2 linked regions of the Chitinophaga varians genome follow. The protein of the gene in region 1 interacts with the protein of each later gene in a pairwise test. Links are inferred from orthologs where the notes say so. Each region holds a gene or a part of one and is shown in the gene's direction. Other genes may lie near its edges.

What was found. The genes of interacting proteins can lie anywhere in the genome.
Region 2: the proteins of def (region 1) and HGH92_RS10370 interact in binary tests that used the Escherichia coli proteins (3 or more experiments, as listed by UniProt). The link is inferred for Chitinophaga varians from one-to-one orthologs.

What each region holds. Positions count from the first base shown.
Region 1 is NZ_JABAIA010000002.1:648,433-651,615, forward strand. The notes cover bases 1-2,788. They hold def (peptide deformylase), read left to right. Parts: upstream 1-999; coding sequence 1,000-1,578; downstream 1,579-2,788. Other genes in these bases: HGH92_RS17230 (UbiA-like polyprenyltransferase), read left to right, coding at 1-320; ruvX (Holliday junction resolvase RuvX), read left to right, coding at 448-861; HGH92_RS17245 (RNA polymerase sigma factor), read left to right, coding at 1,647-2,198; HGH92_RS17250 (anti-sigma factor domain-containing protein), read left to right, coding at 2,205-2,788. Also shown: more of HGH92_RS17250, read left to right, coding at 2,789-3,083. UniProt on the Escherichia coli protein: Removes the formyl group from the N-terminal Met of newly synthesized proteins. Requires at least a dipeptide for an efficient rate of reaction. N-terminal L-methionine is a prerequisite for activity but the enzyme has broad specificity at other positions.
Region 2 is NZ_JABAIA010000001.1:2,547,622-2,550,988, forward strand. Bases 59-3,030 are described here. They hold HGH92_RS10370 (aspartate-semialdehyde dehydrogenase), read left to right. Parts: upstream 59-1,035; coding sequence 1,036-2,025; downstream 2,026-3,030. Other genes in these bases: HGH92_RS10365 (lamin tail domain-containing protein), read right to left, coding at 59-884; HGH92_RS10375 (hypothetical protein), read left to right, coding at 2,341-2,592; HGH92_RS10380 (DUF2461 domain-containing protein), read right to left, coding at 2,700-3,030. Outside these bases: more of HGH92_RS10365, read right to left, coding at 1-58; more of HGH92_RS10380, read right to left, coding at 3,031-3,359.

The sequences.
Region 1 (3,183 bases):
ATTCCTTACAGGATGAGGATTTTGACAAATCCCAACAGCTGAATTCTATCCCCGCCTGGCTGGGCCTTTCCGGCGCCCTGCGTTTCTCAGAGCTGCTGCATGTGATAGCTGCCGCACTGGTGATCACCATCGGTATATATGGCCACTATCACTGGCTTTTCTGGATAGGCGCGGCCGTGTTCATTGTCATGCTGATATCCCAGCACCTGCTGGTAAAGCCCAATGACCTGAGCCGGGTGAACGTGATGTTTATGACCACCAACGGTATCGCCAGCGTGGTGTTTGCCGTTTTTGTCATCGCAGACATGCTGCTCATGTAGGTATTTTTTGATTGACGAATTTTGCGATTGGGGGAGATAAACCAATCACAAATCCGGTCGGATCAACAAATTTCAACACAACAAACTCAAATCAAGAAATCCCTAAATCAAAAAATCCGTAAATGATATGGCACGTGTAATGGCTATTGATTATGGGAAAAAGAGGACCGGACTGGCCGTAACAGACCCGTTGCAGCTGATTGCCAGCGGGCTTACCACCATTCCCACCCATGAACTGATTCCTTATCTGAAAAAATATTTCGCAGCGGAAGAAGTGGAGGCGATCATTATCGGTGAGCCTAAGAACCTGGATGGGAATGCCACGCATGCCACGCCGCTGGTGGAAGAGTGTGTCCGTATCCTCCGGAAGAACTTCCCGCAGGTGCCGGTAAAGAAGGTAGACGAACGTTTTACTTCTAAAATCGCCTTCCAGAGCATGATTGACAGCGGCCTGAAGAAAAAGGACCGTCAGAATAAAGGCCTGGTGGACGAAATCAGTGCCACCATCATTTTACAGGAATACCTGCAAAATAAAATTTAGGCACTTAGATATTTATTTATTTTTTATTTTAATATTTAGATATTTAATAGCGGAAACCCTTTAAAATAGCCAAATATCAAAATACCAAAATAACCAAATGTCGTACCTTTGCAGATCAATTAAAAACAGCACAAGATCATGATATTGCCAATTGTTGCATACGGGCATCCGGTACTGAGAAAAGTAGCAGAAGATATTACGCCCGATTATCCCCAGTTGAAGGAACTTATTGCCAATATGTGGGAAACAATGTACGGCTCCAACGGAGTAGGCATTGCGGCCCCTCAGGTAAACAAATCCATCCGTCTGTTTGTGGTAGACAGCAAACAGATCATCGATAACCTGGAAGACGATGAAAAAAACGATTATCCGGGAGATGAAGGTGTGAAGGAAGTGTTTATCAATGCGCACATCGTGGAAACCGGTGGCAAGGAGTGGGCTTACAACGAAGGATGCCTGAGCATTCCTAAAGTACGGGAAGACGTATACCGCGACGAGACCGTGACCCTTTCCTATGTGAATGAAAATTTTGAACCGCAGCAAAAAACCTTCAGTGGTGTTACGGCGCGCGTCATTCTGCATGAATATGACCACATCGACGGCAAGCTGTTCATCGATCATCTCAAGCCGCTGAAACGCAGGATGTTGAAAAGCAAACTGGATGATATCACCAAAGGAAAGATAAGGGTAGACTACAAAATGACCTTTCCTAAATAGGAAATAATTTTGTAATGTAAAGAAAACCCGTTATTTTGGTATTGTAAAGACAACCATCCGTATCCATTTTGGGAACTACCTTATCATATACTGAAATAGAGCTCATTCAGGGACTGCAAGCCAGGGATGAAAAGTTATTCAGTTATTTATATGACCATTATTCCCCCGCGTTGTATGGGGTGGCACTCAAAATAGTTACGGATGATGCTTCCGCAGGAGATGTGCTCCAGGAAGTGTTCATTAAGATCTGGAAGAACATAGACCGATACGATCCCTCCAAAGGCCGCCTGTTTACCTGGATGCTCAACATTGCCAGGAATACCGCAATCGACAGTTTAAGGTCAAAAGCTCACAAACTTGATCAAAAAGTACAGGACGTAACCAGCGCTAATCTGATGTATGAGCCACAACTGGCCGTACACCTGTCTGTTGATCATCTTGGATTAACAAAAGTGATAGAAGGTCTTCCCAAAGATCAGCGTATTATTATTGATCTGGCTTATTTTAAAGGCTGCACACAGGAAGAAATTGCCAAAACCCTGGATATACCGCTGGGGACCGTGAAGACCAGAATGCGCAATGCGATTATGCAGTTGAGAATCCTATTAAAACAATTATAGTACAAAGTGGATGTACAACGTTACATATCGTCCGGTATCCTGGAGAGTTATGTGTTTGGGCTGCTACCCGATGCAGAACAAAACGAGGTGGAAACGATCGTCGCACAATACCCTCAGGTAAAAGCCGCTGTCCAGGAATTGCAACTGGACAGGGAACGGTTTGTACAGCTGTATGCCATGGCACCGCCGGCAGGCATCAAAGACCGTTTGCTGGATATCATCAGGGACGAGGAAACGCCGGAAGGCAACGCCCGCCTGCCGGAAGAACTGCGTACGCCGGCCCCCGCCGCTACTTCCCGCGAAACACCGGTCAAACGTATCAACGGACGTAAATCTTCTGCTGAAAAAGTCTGGAAATACATAGCAGCGGCTATTATCCTCCTGTTCCTGGGAAGCGTTGTGCTCAACTTCTTTTTCTTCAGTCGCTCTACAGATTATAAAAGCCGCTATCAGTCGCTGGTAGCAGCCAAAGAAAAGCTGGACGCCCAAAAGGAAAGCCAGTCGCTTACTGCTCATCAGGAATTGCAGAAAGAGCTGGACATGCTCAAAGACCCGGCTTTCAAATGGATCAAGCTGGAAGGCTTTGGCCCTACTGCCGGACAGGTTGTGACGGTTTGCTGGAACCCCGTTTCCAGGGCCGTTTTCCTGATTGCACAGGCGTTGCCCATGCCGCCGGCGGGTAAACAATATCAATTGTGGGCCATCCATAATAAAAAACTCGTGGATGCCGGCGTATTCCAGGGCGGCGCACAGGAGGCGCAAAAAATCCAGCAAATGAAACCGGCGGAAGCCGCAGAAGGCTTTGCCATCACACTCGAGAACGAAGGCGGCAGCACGCAGCCAACCATGGAACAGCTACAGCTGTCTGCCAAAATCCGGAAATAGTAAGCAATAACTATGGGTTGTAATTGATTAATCCGTAAATTGCTGATAATAAATACCTCGGAAAACCATTAGTTTACACGCTCGGCACAGTTTACACGGA
Region 2 (3,367 bases), on another replicon or contig:
TCAAACAACAGTTCATTGATGACCAGCTCCCCCAAAACCGGCGACTGTGGCCGGGAAAACGGCAGGCTGTTTTTAATGCCGCTTTCGTTCCCTGCACAATCGGAAATGCCATTTACGGCCACTGTGCCCGAATCTATTGCCGATGCCAGCCGGAGGGCTACAATGTTAAACAACGGGGGCAGTACTGTCACAGCAGCCACAGGAGAAGAGCCGACCCGATAACCGGCCGGGGAAGCCGCTTTCAGGCTGTCAAGCGTTTTACTGAAATGAAGCAGGAGGTGGAGGCTATCGGGCATCTCTATAAAATAAAGGTCCGGCCGGGTATCCTCTGTGATATGCCCGGCCACTGAATTATAGGCCCCTGGCGTACCTCCCGCCGGGGAGGAAGAAGCCGCCCAGTTTATTTTACCGCCACAGGGCAGCGACGGGTCTATCATTTCAAGGCTGCGGCCTGCCCGGGAGGCGGCGGGCAGCACATACCAGGAAGGTGTGTAAGCCACTGCATGCATCACTTCCCGGCGGTTATTATATAACACTACCAGCCCGGTGTCGTCGGGCAGGACCGGAAACCGGTCCACCTGTAACACATTAGTCCCTGTAAAGCCTGCCGCCGCGGGACAGAGCAGCAACAGGCTGTCCGGCTGCAGTAAATAAGACGGTAGGGCGACTTCCCGCTTATTCACTGCCAGTGTCCAGTGCTGCAACTGGACAGCGCGGCGGCTTCTGTTGCGCAGCTCAATGTATTCAAAAGGCGGCAAACCTGCAACGGACGAGGGTTTTATCATCATCTCGTGAATCACGACGTCATAAACAGGGACAGCGGCCGTGTCGCTGCCCGACGCAACCTGCCACAGCAGGGCGATACAAACAATGGGTATATTCATGGTGCAGTTGGGGGTTAAGCCTCAAACATACAGGTAATCTGCCAGTTGTATGTTAATGCCGTCTTAACGCTGAATAAATACCTTCGATTGTTATGAAAAGCGGTGCGTATATATTAATTTTGGGACTCCAAAAATTAAAATGTAAAACAAAATGAAAGTTGCCGTAGTAGGAGCGACCGGTCTGGTAGGCTCAAAAATGTTACAGGTGTTGACAGAGCGGAATTTCCCTGTCACAGAATTGATTCCCGTGGCTTCTGAGAAGTCCGTAGGTAAGGAAGTAACATTTAAGGGTAAGACCTGGAAGGTGGTGAGCGCTGATACGGCTATTTCCATGAAACCTAATGTGGCTATTTTCTCTGCCGGCGGCAGCACCTCCCTGGAGTGGGCGCCTAAATTTGCGGCAGCAGGCATTACTGTCATCGATAACTCCAGCGCCTGGAGAATGGACCCGGATAAAAAACTGGTCGTTCCGGAAGTAAATGGTGATGCGCTCACACAGGAAGATAAAATTATTGCGAATCCTAACTGTTCTACCATACAGATGGTGCTGGTGCTGAAGCCCCTGCACGAAAAATACAAGATTAAAAGAGTGGTGGTGTCCACTTACCAGTCTGTAACCGGTACCGGCGTAAAAGCTGTTACCCAGTTGATGAACGAAAGACAAGGCATCAGCGGGGAGATGGCATATGCATATCCGATTGACCTGAACGTTATTCCTCAGATCGACGTGTTTCTCGATAACGGCTATACGAAAGAGGAGATGAAGATGGTGAACGAGACTAAGAAAATTATGCGCGACGATACCATCAAAGTAACGGCTACGACTGTACGCATTCCGGTAATGGGTGGGCATAGCGAAGCAGTGAACATCGAATTTGAAAACGATTATGATGTCAATGAAGTTCGTACGCTGCTTTCCCAGACGCCTGGTGTGATCGTGGTAGATGATCCGTCCAGGGCGCAATACCCGATGCCGAAGGATGCACACGACAAAGACGAAGTGTTCGTTGGCCGTATCCGCCGCGATGAAACACAGCCTAACACTGTAAATATGTGGATTGTGGCGGATAACCTGCGTAAAGGTGCTGCTACCAATGCTGTGCAGATTGCGGAATATTTGCAACAAAAGAATTGGTTGTAATCATACTGTCGTGCTATGTAATTGTGTGCCGTAATGCACCCTAAACGTAGTCCCGCGTATGGCTATACGAAAAACGAAATCATAACTCCTTAAAAGCAAGCGTCTTATCGCTTGCTTTTTTTTGAATATTTCACAATAGCATAACACACAAAGTGTAAAAATTACACGGAAGTAGTATTGATTTGTGGCTTATAAAATCCAATTTTGATAACATAATCCTATGCCAACTAAGCTTTTTGCAAAAAGAGTAGTCCAATTTTAGAGAGATGCCGGATATTTTCGTTATTTTCTAATCAGAAAACACCCTTTAGTCCTATGAAAACCAACACCAATCGTGAGCTTTTGTTAATGCACAAGTTTACTGAAGAGTGGAGCACCAATTTTTCATCTCAGGTGTCCAGAATCATGAATATCGTGGACCAGCAGGACACACTGGATGGAATAATTCCTACCATCGAGGTGGCAAATGTTTACAATCAGCGGTTTGCCCACGCGCGTACAGACAAGGAGAATTTACTGAAGAACAGAAAAGCGCGTCCGTTTGAATTTCTGATTCACAAAAACTAATCATTTAGTCATTTTTCCATTTTGTTATTTGGCTATTTAAAGCCTATGCCAGGCCCATCTACCCAATGCGATAGTTAAATAATAAAATGAAAAAATGACTAAATGGGTCAGTCCATTGCACGGTTAATGAATGCAATCAGCGGTTGCATGAGCGCAAATGTTTTTAGGATTTCCCGGACGAGTGATGGCTGCAGGCAGGCATCATCCGTAATGGGGTGTGATACAATGAGGCTTTTTAATTTCAGGTAGGCTATAGCGGGATTATCGCTCTGATATCCCTGGGGTACCGTCTTGAGGGCGTCGCCTTCTACCTTTCCGAAATGTTTGATAAAACCCTTATTGGCGATGATGCGTTCAAACTCGTCAAAGTTGTAGTCGATTTCCTGCCGCACTTTTTTCAGCTCAGGGGCAGGTGGCATCCAGAGGCCGCCGCCGGCGAAGCTATTGCCGCCCGGTTCCAGGTGAAAATAATAGCCCGCAAGGGTAGACTTCTTTCCGCCAGCCTGAAAGGATGCGGCCATATTTATTTTGTAAGGCGTCTTATCTTTCGAAAACCTAACGTCTTTGTATATACGAAATACGCAATCTTTCAACTGCAGTCCGGCAAGCGTGGCGTCCTGTTTGGCCATACCATCTATCAGTTGCTGGACCATGCTTTCAAAATCTGCTTTGGCAGTCAGATACTGATCCCGGTGCTCATCGAACCAGACCTTATTATTATGCTGTTTCAGTGATTTTAGAAATTTCAACGTGGAAGGCTGTAACATTGGTTATA